4 regions of the Streptomyces sp. NPDC046379 genome follow, and region 3 is predicted to be linked to each of the others. Evidence: riboswitches for the same ligand, from Rfam matches in the RefSeq annotation. Region 3 holds a riboswitch; each other region holds the start of a gene.
What was found. A riboswitch is a leader RNA that binds a small molecule or an ion and turns the genes downstream of it on or off. The one in region 3 is predicted to bind cyclic di-AMP.
Positions count from the first base shown of each region.

Region 1: another riboswitch for cyclic di-AMP. It lies ahead of ACZ6KF_RS04465 (M23 family metallopeptidase); the one in region 3 lies ahead of ACZ6KF_RS31385 (transglycosylase SLT domain-containing protein).
Region 2: another riboswitch for cyclic di-AMP. It lies ahead of ACZ6KF_RS07745 (C40 family peptidase); the one in region 3 lies ahead of ACZ6KF_RS31385 (transglycosylase SLT domain-containing protein).
Region 4: another riboswitch for cyclic di-AMP. It lies ahead of ACZ6KF_RS25345 (transglycosylase family protein); the one in region 3 lies ahead of ACZ6KF_RS31385 (transglycosylase SLT domain-containing protein).

Region 1 is NZ_JBVJFP010000002.1:102,413-106,254, reverse strand. It holds gene ACZ6KF_RS04470 (GntR family transcriptional regulator) at 96-791, opposite strand; gene ACZ6KF_RS04465 (M23 family metallopeptidase) at 982-1,746, opposite strand; cyclic di-AMP (ydaO/yuaA leader) riboswitch at 1,759-1,926, opposite strand; gene ACZ6KF_RS04460 (M16 family metallopeptidase) at 2,200-3,588, opposite strand; gene ACZ6KF_RS04455 (M16 family metallopeptidase) at 3,585-3,842, opposite strand, start outside.
Region 2 is NZ_JBVJFP010000003.1:177,444-181,285, forward strand. It holds gene ACZ6KF_RS07735 (C40 family peptidase) at 1-158, opposite strand, end outside; gene ACZ6KF_RS07740 (hypothetical protein) at 395-748, shown strand; gene ACZ6KF_RS07745 (C40 family peptidase) at 783-1,979, opposite strand; cyclic di-AMP (ydaO/yuaA leader) riboswitch at 1,987-2,162, opposite strand; gene pcrA (DNA helicase PcrA) at 2,532-3,842, shown strand, end outside.
Region 3 is NZ_JBVJFP010000026.1:49,610-53,451, forward strand. It holds gene fahA (fumarylacetoacetase) at 1-1,128, opposite strand, end outside; gene ACZ6KF_RS31380 (HAD family hydrolase) at 1,326-2,210, shown strand; gene ACZ6KF_RS31385 (transglycosylase SLT domain-containing protein) at 2,246-2,749, opposite strand; cyclic di-AMP (ydaO/yuaA leader) riboswitch at 2,754-2,920, opposite strand; gene ACZ6KF_RS31390 (polyprenyl synthetase family protein) at 3,466-3,842, shown strand, end outside.
Region 4 is NZ_JBVJFP010000015.1:141,307-145,148, reverse strand. It holds gene eno (phosphopyruvate hydratase) at 1-1,102, opposite strand, end outside; gene ACZ6KF_RS25345 (transglycosylase family protein) at 1,540-2,280, opposite strand; cyclic di-AMP (ydaO/yuaA leader) riboswitch at 2,284-2,451, opposite strand; gene ACZ6KF_RS25340 (transglycosylase family protein) at 2,634-3,761, opposite strand.

The DNA.
Region 1 (3,842 bases), on a different contig from region 3:
CCGCGACGGGCGTGCGGGAAGAATTCGACGCACCCGGAAAGGGCAGCGGAAATACGCCTCCGCCGAATTGCTTCTCTTTGTATACGGCCCTCTTGTTAATATCGGAGGCCCGTCACGTTTACGGGATGTTGCGAAGTCCTCACACGCTCCGCGCGGTCGGCGCCGCCCGAGAAGCGCAGCCGGTGCGCACCGGTCGCGCGCTCGGTGTGCAGCGCCGTGAGCGCCCGCGCGCGCTCGCTGTCGCCGCGCGCCACGGCGTCCACGATCGCCCCGTGCTCCGTCCAGGACTCCAACGGGCTGGCGGGCGCGTCCACCGCGTACATCCAGGCGATCTTGTGCCGCAGCTGGGTCAGCATGGAGGTCAGGGCGGGGCTGCCGGAGGCCTGGGCGAGCGTCTCGTGGAACCAGCCGCCCAGGGAGCGCAGATCCTCGCTGCTGCCGCGCCGGGCCCGTTCCTGGCCCAGCCGGACCAGCCCGCGCAGCACCTTCAGATGGGCCTCGGTGCGGCGCTGGGCGGCGCGGGAGGCGCCCAGCGGCTCCAGCAGCATGCGCATCTCCAGCAGGTCGGCGGCCTCCTGCTCGGTGGGTTCCGCGACGCACGCGCCCGCGTGCCGCCGGGTCACCACGAAGCCCTCGGCCTCCAGCGTGCGCAGGGCCTCGCGGACGGGGACGCGGGAGACGCCGTAGCGGCGGGCGAGGAGTTCCTCGGTGAGCCGGCTGCCGCGCTCGTAGACACCGGCGACGATGTCGTCCCGGATCGCCGTGCATACCGAGTGCGCCGGAATACGCATGACCGACCTCCGCCTTAATCCCCGTGAAACGTCGACGATTGACGTGTGTTCAGTGACTCTATGGCAGCGGGCCGGAATTTCCGATGGCAGGCCGGAATCCAGGGATATTTTTTGGACAACGCACGTCCGAAAAGACCGAAAGCCCCGGCTCGGGGAGCCGGGGCCGCGGGTGTTTCGGGTTGGGGCGCCGTCAGAGGCTCACGCCGTGCGCGCGGAGGTACGCCAGCGGGTCGATGTCCGAGCCGTACTGCGCGCTCGTGCGGGCCTCGAAGTGCAGGTGCGCTCCGGTGACGTTGCCGGTGGCACCGGACAGGCCGATCTGCTGCCCCGGTGTGACGCTCTGGCCCACGGACACGGCGACGGAGGACAGGTGGCCGTACTGGGTGTAGGTGCCGTCGTTCATCCGGAGGACCACCTGGTTGCCGTACGCACCTCCCCAGCCGGCCTCCACGACGGTGCCGGAGCCGACCGCGCGGACGGGCGTGCCGCTCGCGGCGTGGAAGTCGATGCCCGTGTGGCTGCCGGAGGACCACACCGCGCCGCCCGCCCGGTAGGCGGTGGAGACGTAGGAGCCGGCGATCGGCGCCACGTAGGTGTTGAGGCGCAGCCGCTCGGCCTCGCGGGCCGCTCGGGCCCTCTCCGCGCGGGCCTGCTCGGCCCGGGCCTCGGCCCGCTTCTTCGCGGCGGCCTCCGCCTTCGCCTCGGCGGCGGCGCGCTCGGCGGCCTGGTGCTGCGCGGCGGCCTGGGCGTCGATCTGCTCGGCGACCGAGTCGCCGATGGTGACGACCGGCAGCAGGCCGGTCTGCCCGGCGGCGGGTTCGGCGGCGCCCGCGGGGGCCGCGAGGATGCCCATGACGCCGCTGGTGGTGAGGGCGGCGGCGCCGGCCATACGGGCGGTGGTGCGCTGCATACGGCCGGGACGACGGTGCTTCCCGGTGGCGCAGGTGAACGCCATGGAGTGGCTTGTCCTTTCCTTCCCTCTCGCCTACCGGGTTAGCTGACGGGTTCGGAGCAGGAAGGTCTCCTACGGACTCCCTCGCCGTGCGCGCGGGCGTCCGATTCACCCCAGGGACTTGGTGGTTGGGTCCCCGGCTCCCCTGGCTCGCGCCGTACGGGGACTCGGCGATGACTGTCCGGTGCCGCGGGTGCGGCGCACTGCCTGACGGACAGCCCGCAAGACGCTAAGCGCGGCTGTCTTCAATTCTCAAACGCAGCCGGGGGTTTGTAGCGCATCCCACAGGGCAGAGCGGCATCTCCTGGATCAATTCGGGCATACGTCGGCCCTGGTGACACTCGGGGCGTCCCGGGTCACCAGGGCCGTCACGCGCTTGCGTGCCGTCGGGCGGGCCGCACGCGCGGTCGTACCGCGCAAGCCGCCCGGCGCGGTCGTCGCGTCCGCCCGGCGCGGTTACTCGGCCGACACGACGGTGACCGGACCGATGCCGAGGGCCTCGACGGGCGCCTTGATCTGCGCGGCGTCGCCGACCAGGATCGTCACCAGCCGGTCCACCGGGAAGGCGTTGACCACCGCCGCGGTGGCCTCGACGGTGCCGGTCGCGGCCAACTGCCGGTAGAGGGTGGCCTGGTAGTCGTCCGGGAGGTGCTGCTCGACCTGGTCGGCGAGGGTGCTCGCCACGGCCGCCGCCGTCTCGTACTTCAGCGGCGCGACGCCGACGAGGTTCTGCACGGCGACGTCCCGCTCGGCGTCGGTCAGGCCCTCCGCGGCGAGCGTGCGCAGCACCTTCCACAGGTCCTCGAGCGCCGGGCCGGTGTTGGGCGTGTCCACGGAGCCGCTGATGGCGAGCATCGCGGCGCCCGAGCCGTCGGGCGCCGAGCGCAGCACCTGGCCGAAGGCGCGCACCCCGTAGGTGTAGCCCTTCTCCTCGCGCAGGACGCGGTCCAGACGGGAGGTGAGGGTGCCGCCCAGGCAGTAGGTGCCGAGCACCTGCGCGGGCCACACGCGGTCGTGCCGGTCGGCGCCGATCCGGCCGATCAGCAGCTGCGTCTGGACGGCGCCGGGCCGGTCCACGATCACGACGCGGCCGGTGTCGTCGGCGGTGACCGGCGGCACCGGGCGGGGCTGCGCCATGGAGCCGGTCCAGGCGCCGAGGGTGTCGCCGAGCAGCCCGTCCAGGTCGACGCCGGTGAGGTCGCCGACGACCACGGCGGTGGCGGTCGCGGGGCGGACGTGCTTCTCGTAGAAGGCGCGCACGGCCGCCGCGTCGATGCCGGAGACCGTCTCCTCGGTGCCCTGACGGGGGCGCGACATGCGTGAGGTGGCCGGGAACAGCTCCTTGGACAGTTCCTTGGCGGCGCGGCGGGAGGGGTTGGCCAGCTCGTGCGGGATCTCGTCGAGGCGGTTGCGCACCAGGCGCTCGACCTCGCTGTCGGCGAACGCGGGCGCCCGCAGCGCGTCGGCGATGAGGCCGAGGGCCTTGGCCAGGCGCGAGACGGGGACCTCGAGGCTGAGGCGGACGCCGGGGTGGTCGGCGTGCGCGTCGAGGGTGGCGCCGCAGCGCTCCAGCTCGGCGGCGAACTCCTCGGCGGAGTGCTTGTCGGTGCCCTCGGAGAAGGCCCGCGCCATGATCGTGGCGACGCCGTCGAGGCCGGTCGGCTCGGCTTCCAGGGGGGCGTCGAGGAGGACCTCCACGGCGACGACCTGCTGGCCGGGGCGGTGACAGCGCAGGACGGTCAGGCCGTTGTCGAGGCTGCCGCGCTCGGGGGCCGGGAAGGCCCACGGCTTGGGCTCGCCCGCGCGGGGCTGGGGGTGGAATTCCATGGTGGCGAGCTCGGTCACTTGGCCGCCTCCTCGTTCTCGTCGTCGGACTCGGCGGCTTCCGCGGCATCGGCGGCATCGGCCGGGGTCTCTGCCCCGGGGGTGGGCTCGTAGACGAGCACCGCGCGGTTGTCGGGGCGCAGGCGGGCCTCGGCGACCTCCCGGACCTCCTCCGGCGTCACCTCCAGCACGCGCTGGACGGCGGTCAGGGCGAGCTGCGGGTCGCCGAACAGGACGGCGTACCGGCACAGTTCGTCGGCGCGGCCCGCGACGGT
Region 2 (3,842 bases), on a different contig from region 3:
ACCTCCGCCCTGACCTGTCCCGGCGACGGCTCCGGCTGCGCGTGCCCGGTCCCGCTCAACCCCGTCGCGCCCGCCGCGCCCGCGAGGGCGATGGTGGCCGCGGTACGGGTCCTGGTCCCGGCGGCCGGTCGTTGCCGGGGCTTGCGGTGCGCTGCCACGTGAACTGCACGTCCCTTCCTACGGATGATCACCTGCGGGAGGACGCTAGGGCGGAGCAGGTCACGGCGGGGTCACGTTGTACGGAAGTGGCAGGAGGGGGGCCGTCGCTGTCGGTATGCGATCGGGATCCGGTTACGGAACCGTCTGTTTCGGCACGCAGCGCGACCGGGAGAGGCCCGTGCGGTCGCCGGGCCGGTGCGGGCCACGCGCCCGCGGCTCACTAGGCTCCGGCCCCATGGACGTACTCATCAACGTTTTCGTCGGCCTGCACATCATCGGCATCGCCTCCCTCCTCGGCGGCTTCCTCACCCAGATGAAGGCGGTGGGCGAGGGCACCGCGCGATTCGTCCCCGCGATGCTGCACGGCGCCCTGACCATGCTGGTCACCGGCGTCATCCTGGTCGGCCTCAACCAGGCCGACGACAACACCGTCAACAACGTCAAGATCGGCGTGAAGCTCGCCGTGCTGATCGTCATCCTCGGCCTCGTCTACGTGAAGCGCGACGAGGAGAAGGTCGACAAGGGCCTGTTCGGACTGGTGGGCCTGCTCACCGTGGCGAACATCTTCATCGCCGTCCTCTGGACCTGAAAGCCGGCCCCGGAGAGGCAGGAGAGCACCGGCGTCAGGCGGGCCGCACCACGCTGTGGATCGACGACTCGCCGTCGTAGTACACCGACTCCTCCCGGACATAGGCGCCGGGCTTCGGGGCGTGGATCATCATGCCGTCGCCGATGTAGAGGCCGACGTGCGTGACGTCGTCGTAGAAGAAGACCAGGTCGCCCGGCCGCGCGCTGGACAGCGGCACCGTCGTCCCCGCGTTGACCTGGTCGTACGTGGTGCGCGGCAGGGTGACCCCGGCGGCCTTCCACGCGGCCTGGGTCAGGCCCGAGCAGTCGTAGGAGCCGGGGCCGGTGGCGCCCCAGACGTACGGCTTGCCGATCTGGGCGCGGGCGAAGGCGAGCGCCCTGTCCGCCTTGGCGGCGTACGTCGAGTCGGCCGGCGGCGGCGCGGGCGCCTCGCCCGACCCGGTGTCCGTGGAGCCGTCGGCCGACTCCTGCTCGGCCGCGGCCGCCGCCTCCGCCTCCTGGCGGCGCTGCTCCTCGGCCCGAGCCTCCGCGGCGGCCTGCTGCCGGGCCAGCTCCGCCGCCTTGCGCTCGGCCTCCTCCTGCTTGCGCTTCTCGATCGCCGCCAGCCGCGCCTTCTCCTCGGCGGTCAGCTCGGAGAGCAGCTCCCGCGCGTCGGACAGCTTCTTCTGGACGGTCGCCTTGGCCGTCCTCAGCTCGGTCTGCGACTCGGTGAGCGTCCGGAGGCTCTCGGTGGCCTCCTGGCGCTTGCGCATCGTCCGGGACTGCTCGGTGAAGTAGTCGTCGACGGCGTCCTTCTGCCGGCTGGTCAGCCGGTTCATCAGCTGGGTCCGGTCGAAGTAGTCCTGTGGCGAGTCCGCGAGCAGGAAGGTCGCGGTGGACGGCGCGGCGGCACCGGTGCGGTACTGGGCGGCGGCGTACGCGCCCAGCTCCTCGCGCGCCTCGTTGAGCTGCTGCGTGCGCCGGGCGACGTCGTCCAGCAGCGTGTCGACCTGCTTGCGCTGCTTGGCCGTCCGCTCCTTGGCCGCGTTGTACTTCTCGGTCGCCGACTCGGCCTGGCGGTACAGCGCGTCGACCTTCTTCTCGACCTCTTCGAGGCTCGGCCGGTCGCCGGCCGGGGTTGCCTGGGCGGTCTGGGAGAGCAGCGCCACGGAGGTGAGGGCGGCCGTGGCCAGGGCGGGGGTACGTATGCCGGCCAGCGGGCCGACCGGGCGCGACTTGCGGTGCGACGCCAAGGGAGGCGACTCCTTCCATGGGCCGCCTACCGGGTTAGCTGTCGGGTTCGGGCGGTGTCGCTCGGAAGGTTTGCCCTACGGCCCGCCTCCCGTGCGGGAGTCGTGCCGATTCACCCCAGAGTTCGGTTGGGTCCCCGGCTCCGGTCGGCCACGCGGGCACACCGGACTCGGCGGAGGCCACGCGGCCCGGCGACGTTCGCCGGTGGGGGTCGTGCGGCCTGCCCGGCACCGTAGCCAACTCGTGTGCCGCCTGTGAAGGTTCGTGGGTGATATGCCCGATACATTTTCGTGACCTTGCGGCGGGGGGTCGCGGTTCGTGTCGGGGGGTGTTCGATGCGTGCTCGGGGAAGGGCTCGGGGCAGTGTCCGGGTGGGTGGTGCGCCGGGCGTGTGCGCAGCTCGAGGCGAGCGCACGGGGTGAGGCGGCGGGCGCCGCGAGAGGGTGCGCGGTTGTGATTCCGGACACCCGCGGCGGGGCGGGGGCCCGCCGGGGCCGGGGATGTTCCCGGGACGGCCACGGGTTGTCAGTGCCGCCCCCTAGACTCGGAGAGCGATGAGCAGCCTCTTTGACGACAGCTTCCTGGCGGACCTCCAGGCCCCTCGGGCCCACGGGGAACACCCGCCGCCGCCCGAGGACGATCACGTTCCGGAGCCGATTCCGGACGATCTGTTCGGCGGGAAGTTCGACGTGCCGCCGGACCGGGAGGCGTACTACCGCGACGGCGCCCCGCGCCCCGCCCTGGACGCCGCCGCGCTCCTGGAAGGGCTGAACGACAACCAGCGCGCCGCCGTCGTCCACTCCGGCACGCCCCTGCTCATCGTGGCCGGCGCGGGCTCCGGCAAAACCCGCGTGCTCACCCACCGCATCGCCCACCTGCTCGCCGAGCGGGGCGTCCACCCCGGCCAGATCCTCGCCATCACCTTCACCAACAAGGCCGCCGGCGAGATGAAGGAGCGCGTAGAGCAGCTCGTCGGCCCGCGTGCGAACGCCATGTGGGTGATGACGTTCCACAGCGCCTGCGTGCGCATCCTGCGCCGCGAGTCCAAGCGGCTCGGCTTCACCTCGTCGTTCTCGATCTACGACGCCGCCGACTCCAAGCGCCTGATGGCCCTGGTCTGCCGTGATCTCGATCTCGACCCCAAGAAGTTCCCGCCCAAGTCCTTCAGCGCCAAGATCAGCAACCTCAAGAACGAGCTGATCGACGAGGAGGACTTCGCCGCCCAGGCCACCGACGGGTTCGAGAAGACCCTCGCCCAGGCCTACGCCCTCTACCAGTCGCGGCTGCGCGAGGCGAACGCCCTCGACTTCGACGACCTGATCATGACGACGGTCAACCTGCTGCGCGCCTTCCCGGACGTCGCCGAGCACTACCGCCGCCGCTTCCGGCACGTCCTCGTCGACGAGTACCAGGACACCAACCACGCCCAGTACGCCCTCGTCCGGGAGCTGGTCGGCACCTCCGAGCACCCGGTGGACGTCCCGCCCGGCGCGGACGACGTGCCCCCCGCCGAACTGTGCGTCGTCGGCGACGCCGACCAGTCGATCTACGCCTTCCGCGGCGCGACGATCCGCAACATCCTCCAGTTCGAGGAGGACTACCCGAACGCGACGACGATCCTGCTGGAGCAGAACTACCGCTCCACCCAGACGATCCTCTCCGCCGCCAACGCGGTCATCGAGCGCAACGAGTCCCGCCGCCCCAAGAACCTGTGGACCAATGCGGGCGCGGGCGCGCGCATCACCGGCTACGTCGCCGACACCGAGCACGACGAGGCCCAGTTCGTCGCCGACGAGATAGACCGCCTCACCGACGCCGGCGAGGCCAGGGCGGGCGACGTCGCCGTCTTCTACCGGACCAACGCC
Region 3 (3,842 bases):
GAAGGTCCGCCTGCCGTCGGGGAGTTCGAGCGGGTCCCGCCCGTTCCAGGTCAGCTCCAGCAGCGAGCCGCGCTGACGCTCCTCGGGCCCGCTGACCGTGCCGGAGCCGTAGAGGTCGCCGGTGCGCAGGGAGGCGCCGTTGACGGTCATGTGGGCGAGCTGCTGGGCCGCGGTCCAGTACATGGTGGAGAACGGGGGTTCCGAAACGACGTGGCCGTTCACGGCGACCGAGATCCGCAGGTCGTAGCCGCCGGGCTCCTCGTCGCCGTCGTCCAGGTACGGCAGCAGGGGGTGCGTCCGCCGCGGCGGGGCCACGCGCGCCGCGTCCAGCGCGTCCAGCGGGGTGATCCACGCCGACACGGAGGTGGCGAAGGACTTGCCGAGGAACGGGCCGAGGGGGACGTACTCCCAGGCCTGGATGTCCCGTGCGCTCCAGTCGTTGAGGAGGCACAGGCCGAAGACGTGCTCGCGGAAGGCCGACAGCGGCACCGGCGTGCCCATCGGGGAGGGCGTCCCGACGACGAAGCCGACCTCCGCCTCGATGTCCAGCCGGACGGACGGGCCGAACACGGGCGCCGCGTCGGACGGGGCCTTGCGCTGGCCGGCGGGGCGGACGACGTCGGTGCCGGAGACGACGACCGTGCCGGAGCGGCCGTGGTAACCGATCGGCAGATGCTTCCAGTTGGGGGTGAGCGAGTCGGCGGCGTCGGGGCGGAACATCCGGCCGACGTTGCGGGCGTGGTTCTCGGAGGCGTAGAAGTCGACGTAGTCCGCGACCTCGAAGGGCAGATGCAGGGTCACCGAGGACAGGGGGTGCAGCAGGGGGGCGACGGTCTCGCGGTGGGAGGGCACCGTCACCCAGGCGGTCAGCGCGCGCCGCACGTCCGACCAGGCGGTGCGGCCGGCCGCGAGCAGCGGGTTCAGGGTCGGCCGGGCGAGCAGGTCGGCGTACGGGGAACCGAGCGCCAGAGCCGCCGCGCCCGCGTCGAGGACGTGATCGCCGAGGCGGACGCCGACCCGGCGCTCGGCGGACTCGGGGGAGCCCGTGGCGTCGGTGAGCGAGAAGACGCCGTACGGAAGGTTGTGCGGGCCGAAGGGGTCGCCCTCGGGGAGATCGAAGGGGGGCATGGGGTGCTGCCTCACTTTCGTACGCGCGGACCGGGTAGTCGCCGCACACGTTACGGCCGGGGCGGCCCTCTTGGGCAGCGTCCCCCGCGGGCCCGTTCCGCCGTGTCGTGAAGGCACCCGGAACCAGGGCCGGTTGACGTCGGAGACGGTGAACGGGGTGGTGAACGGACCCGGCCGGATGTCCGTATTCTCTGATCATGGCCGCACCCCTCGCGCGCACCACCGCACCCGCCGCGCACTCCGCCCCCGCGCCGCACACCGCCCCCTCGGCGGACCCCGGCGCGTACTCGCTCATCGCCACCGATCTGGACGGCACGCTGCTGCGCGGCGACGACACGGTCTCCGACCGGACCCTCGCCGCCCTCGGGCGGGCCGTGGGGGCAGGCGCCCGCCACCTCGTGGTGACCGGCCGCCCGGCGCCCCGGGTGCGCCCGCTGCTGGAGCGACTCGGGAACAGGGGGATCGCGGTGTGCGGGCAGGGCGCGCAGGTGTACGACGCCGGGGCGGACCGCCTGCTGTGGTCGGTCACCCTGGACCGGGAACTGGCGGAGACCGCGCTCGGCAAGATCGAGGCCGAGCTGGGGGAGGTGTACGCCGCCGTCGACCAGGACGGCGTGGACGGGCTGACCCTCATCGAGCCGGGTTACCGGATGCCGCACCCCACGCTGCCCGCCGTACGGGTCGGCCGGCGCGCCGACCTGTGGAGCGAGCCGATCAGCAAGGTGCTGCTGCGCCACCCCGGCCTGACGGACGACGAGCTGGCGACGGTGGCCAGGGCGGCGGTCGGCTCGCTCGCGACCGTCACCATGTCCGGGCCGGGAACGGTGGAGATGCAGCCGTGCGGCGTGACCAAGGCGACCGGCCTGGCGATCGCGGCCCAGCACCTCGACGCACGCCCCGCGCAGACCATCGCCTTCGGGGACATGCCCAACGACATCCCCATGTTCGACTGGGCCGCGCACGGCGTCGCCATGGCCAACGCCCACCCCGAGCTGAAGGCGGTCGCCGACGAGGTCACCACGTCGAACGAGGACGACGGCGTGGCCGTCGTCCTCGAACGTCTGTGGGCGGGGACCCCGTGAGGGGACGGGGCGCGGGCCCTGAGAGGGGGGCGGGCTCAGTAGGCGCCGAACACGTTGTCGATCGAGCCGTAGCGGTCGGCCGCGTAGTTGCAGGCGGCGGTGATGTTGGAGACCGGGTTGTACGGGTCGTAGGCGGTGCCGGGCACGTGGTAGGCGGCGAAGGTCGGGTCGATCACTTGGAGCAGGCCCTTGGAGGGCGTGCCCTTGGCGGCGTTGGAGTCCCAGTTGTTGATCGCCCACGGGTTGCCGGACGACTCGCGCATGACATTGCGGTGGATGCCGTTGTAGGTGCCGGGAATGCCGTGCTGGGCCATGATCGCGAGCGACTGGCGGATCCAGCCGTCGAGGTTGTTGGTGTACGCGGCGGTGGCGGCGGTCGTCGCGGCCGGGGCGGCCGCCGGGGCCGCCGAGGCGCCGCTCGCGCCGACGAGCGGCAGGGCGAGCACGGCCGCGCCGGTGCCGGCGACGGCGAGCTTGCGGGCGAGGCGGCGGGCGGTGCGGGCGGTCAGGGCACGGCTGTGCTGACGGCTTGCGGGCATGTCGAAATGTCCTCTCCGTCGCCTGCGAGGTGAGCTGTCGGGTTCGGGCTGGGAGGTGCCCGGCCGCGCGCCGGAACGCGCGGCTTCACCCCGAGCCGGTCCGGCGTCGTGCCGGCCCGGCGACTTACCTGGGTCCCCCGCTCCTGCCGTGCGAGTGGTCGTTGGTGGTGTGCGGGCGGTGGCAGGACTCGGCGTCCGCCCGACAGGCCGGGAACGTATGCGAGGGAACATGTCGGGAACAAGCGGCGGAGTCACACCACGGGCGATTTGATCTCTGTCCGGCGGGTTTGGCGCACTTGATCCTTTGTCGCCAGGGAGGTCAACTGGCCTGCGGTTCAAGGGGTGTCGCGTGTTGCGCAGGTGAATTCCGCGGGTACGGGGACGTGAGTGACCTCACGGTCGCGTGCAAGTCAGGCAAAACGGGCAAATGCGGCTAAGGGGTTATCAAATCGTCGCGGCGGGAGTGGGCTTGCCGGAGTGGGCGGGGGCGGGTGTCGCGGCGATTCAGGGAGAGTGCAAAACCGGACGAAACGGTGCGAAATAATCCCCGCTGGGTGGTCAGAAACCCGCCAGTCATGATCCGATACCGGCCGAGCCGTAACGCCGGGCGCTGGCGGTGATCGAAACGTGACCGGATACGCTGACTTGAGTGAAGGCAGCGACGTATCGACAAACCGTGTAATCCCCAGTAGACACCAGCAGACAGGAGACCCCTCGTGACCGTCGTCGGGCCGTTCGGGCTGAGCGTGCGGGACCAGGCTCTGGAAGCCGATGTCCACGCCGGATTGACGGCTGTCGAGGAGGGACTGCTCGAGGCCACCAAGAGCGAGGTCCCCTTCATCACCGATGCCGCGCAGCACCTGGTGCGGGCCGGCGGGAAGCGGTTCCGTCCGCTGCTGGTGATGCTCGCCGCGCAGTTCGGCGACCCCTACGCGCCCGGCGTGGTGCCCTCCGCAGTGGTCGTGGAGCTGACGCACCTCGCGACGCTGTACCACGACGACGTGATGGACGAGGCGGACGTGCGGCGCGGGGTGCCCAGCGCGAACACCCGTTTCGGCAACTCGGTCGCGGTGCTCACCGGCGACTTCCTCTT
Region 4 (3,842 bases), on a different contig from region 3:
TCTCGCCGGAGCGGTGGGACATCATGCACTTGAAGCCGTTGCGCTGGGCCAGCTCGACGGCGTCCAGGGTCTCGGTCAGCGAGCCGATCTGGTTGACCTTCACCAGCAGGGCGTTGGCGGCGCCCTCCTCGATGCCGCGGGCCAGACGCTCCGGGTTGGTGACGAACAGGTCGTCGCCGACGAGCTGGACCTTGTCACCGAGCTTCTCGGTGATGGTCTTCCAGCCCTCCCAGTCGTCCTCGAACAGCGGGTCCTCGATGGAGACCAGCGGGTACGCCTCGACCAGCTCGGCGTAGTACTCGGTCATCTCGGCGGCGGAGCGCGCCTTGCCCTCGAAGGTGTACGTGCCGTCCTTGTAGAACTCGGACGCGGCGACGTCGAGCGCCAGGGCGATCTGCTCGCCGGGGGTGTAGCCGGCTTCCTTGATGGCCTCGAGGATGAGGTCGAGGGCCTCGCGGTTGGAGCCGAGGTTCGGGGCGAAGCCGCCCTCGTCGCCGAGGCCGGTGGCCAGGCCCTTGCCCTTCAGCACCTTCTTGAGGGTGTGGTAGACCTCGGTGCCCCAGCGCAGCGCCTCGGAGAAGGACTCCGCGCCGATCGGGGCGATCATGAACTCCTGGATGTCCACGTTGGAGTCGGCGTGCGAGCCGCCGTTCAGGATGTTCATCATCGGAACGGGCAGCAGGTGCGCGTTCGGGCCGCCCAGGTAGCGGAACAGCGGCAGGTCGCTGGCCTCGGAGGCGGCGTGCGCGACGGCGAGCGAGACGCCGAGGATGGCGTTGGCGCCGAGGGAGCCCTTGTTGTCGGTGGCGTCCAGGTCGAACATCGCCTGGTCGATCAGGCGCTGCTCGGTGGCGTCGTAGCCGACCAGCTCGGGGCCGATCTGCTCGATGACGGCCAGCACGGCCTTCTCGACGCCCTTGCCCTGGTAGCGGTTCGGGTCGCCGTCGCGGAGCTCGATGGCCTCGAAGGCGCCGGTGGAGGCGCCGGACGGAACGGCGGCACGACCCGTGCTGCCGTCGTCGAGGCCGACCTCGACCTCGACCGTGGGGTTGCCTCGGGAGTCCAGGATTTCCCGGGCTACGACGACGTCGATGGACGGCACGAGCATCTCCTTCTTCAATGTGACGCGGCTTCGCAGGGCCGCGGTGGCTCTGCGAGACGAGCCTAACCGGCTCCGGGCGATCGGCCAGCCGGTCGACCACCCCGTGGACGGAACCGAGAGTAAATTGTTTCCGAACGGAACAAAAAGTCCCGCGCACGGTTGCGTGCACGCCTGGCCGAAAAAAGCCCCGCCCCGGCGCGTACGGGGGAGAACGCGCCGGGGCGGGGAGCCCGCGGGGACGGGGGGAACCCTCACGGGGGTCTGGGGGCGGGGGTCCTGGGGGACCGGGGTGCTGGGGCCTGTGGCCGTCAGCCCGGGGGCCCGGGGGCTTTCAGGATGACGGCGTCGGTCGGCGCGTGCTGTGAGTGCGCTCCGCGCCGCCTGTCACTTCAGCCCTTCGGCGCCCGCCGTCACTTCGCGACCCTCGCCGCCGGCCGTCACTTGAGGTGCAGCTGCTGGCCCGGGTAGATGACGTCCGCGTCCTCGACGATGTCCTTGTTCAGCTTGAACAGCTTCGCCCAGCCGCCCTTGACGTCGTGCTCCGCGGCGATCTCGCTGAGGGTGTCGCCCTCGACGACCTTGTACTCGCCGTCGCCCTTCTTGACCTTCTTGCCGGTCGGGGTGGTGACGGTCTTCTTGGCGGCCGGGCGGTCGGCGGAACGGGAGGCCGGCTGCTGCTCCGTCTCGCGGGCCGGGGCGGTGGCCTCGGAGGAGCCGGTGTCGGCCGAGCCCGTCGCGTTCGAACCGGTGGAGCTGCCGGCGTCGCCGGAGGTGCCGGCCGAGCCGCCGTTGTAGGCGGAGTTCGACAGGCCGGTGCCGCAGTGCGGCCAGGCGCCCTTGCCCTGGCCGGCCAGCACCTTCTCGGCGATGGCGATCTGCTGCTCCTTGGTGGCCTGGTCGGCGGTGGCGGCGTACTGCGTGCCACCGAAGGCGGCCCAGGTGGAGGCCGAGAACTGCAGGCCGCCGTAGTAGCCGTTGCCGGTGTTGATGGACCAGTTGCCGCCGGACTCGCACTGGGCGACGGCGTCCCACTCGGAGGCGGTGGCGGCGGAGGCGGTGCCGGACGCCATCAGCGGAGCGGCGACGGCGGCGCCGGTCACGCCGGCGATGGCGATGGCGCGAGTGGAGCGCTGGAGGGCGGTCGGACGACGGTGCTTGCCCTTGCCGGAAAACAGCATGGTTGATCCCCTCACCGACGCCTGCGAGGTGAGCTGTCGGGTTCGGGCCGGTTGAGTTGCCCGGCCGCGTCCCTCACGGGACGCGGCTTCACCCCTAGCCGCCCCGGGCTCAACTGCCCGGAACGGCGCCTACCTTGGGTCCCCCGCTCCTGCCTACGGCGCTTGACGCGACGACTGTTCCCGGACGGCCGCTGGCAGGATTCGGCGTTGCGGCTACCGGGGCCCGCATTGGCGAGCGGTCACGACCGTAGACACGCGATCGGCGGAATTTCAAAGACGATCAGGGCTTCTGAGACTCATCCCACACTGATTCCAAAACGGACAATCAGCCCGAACCGTGACGTGAACTCCCGCTACTTTTCGACCGTTTCGACCCCGACATCCAGGGTCTGACCGGGAAGGATGAGGTCCGGGTCGGCGCCGACGGCGTCCTTGTTCTCCGAGTAGAGCGCGGACCATCCGCCGTCGACCTCAAGAGAGTCGGCGATGCCCCAGAGGCTGTCGCCCTCGCGCACCGTGTACGACCCGCCGGCGGCCGCCCGCTCCGCCGACCCGCCCCGCGAGGCGTGCCGCCCCGTGGAGCCGGAGGCCCCGGCCTCGCGGTCGTCGAGGACGTCCTCCTGCGCGCTGGAGCCGCGATGACGGCCGGTTCCCGAGCCCGCGTCGGCGATGCCGGTGTCGATGAGACTGGAAGAGCCGACACTTTCGGGGGTTTTGGCAAGAGTGTCGGAGTCTGCAGATTCCGACACATCCGTGCCCCTGTCGGGTGATTCGGGTGCAGAGGGGGAAGTGGAGACGGAGGCGGAGGGTGCGCCCGTCTCCCGGCCGGCCCCGGCTCCGGTTCCGGTCTCGGACGCCGTCGCCCGACCCGAATCCGTCGATTCAGTTCCAGGGGATTCATCGGATTCGCCGGATCGGTCGGATTCGGCCGACTTCCCCGCGCCCGCCGATTCGGTCGGGCTCGTGCTCGACTTCGCACCCGACTTCCCGCCCACTGAGGCGGAAGAACCGGAGGAGTTGGACAATCCGGGCGGGTTGAGGACGCCGTCCGGCGTGCTCGACGCCGCGTCGCCGGCCACCCCCGTGTCGACGCCCGCCTCACTGTCGTCCTGGTTGAGACCGACGAGGATGCCGCAACTGGCCCACGCCTCGGCGCCCCGGTCCGCGAGCAGCCGTTCGGCGACGGCTATCTGCTGGGAACGGCTGGCCTGATCCGGTCGCGACGCGTAGGTGAGACCGCCGTACGCCTCCCAGTCCTCCTGCGACAGGTTCAGGCCGCCGTAGTACCCGTTGCCGGTGTCGGCGCTCCAGGAACCGCCGCTCTCGCACTCCGCGACCTTGTCCCACGTCGCACCGCTCGCCGCACTGGCGCCGGTCGCGCCGAGCAGGGGGATGGCGATGGCGGAGCCGGTCACGCCGGCCGCGACGACGAGTGCCGGGGCCTGGCGGGGGCGACGGTGACGACCGTTCCCGGAGAGCATGCGGGGACCTTTCCCGAGACAGCAGTGACCCGCGCGGCGGGTGATGCGCCGCCGCCACGTTGATGGGTGAACGTATCGGCA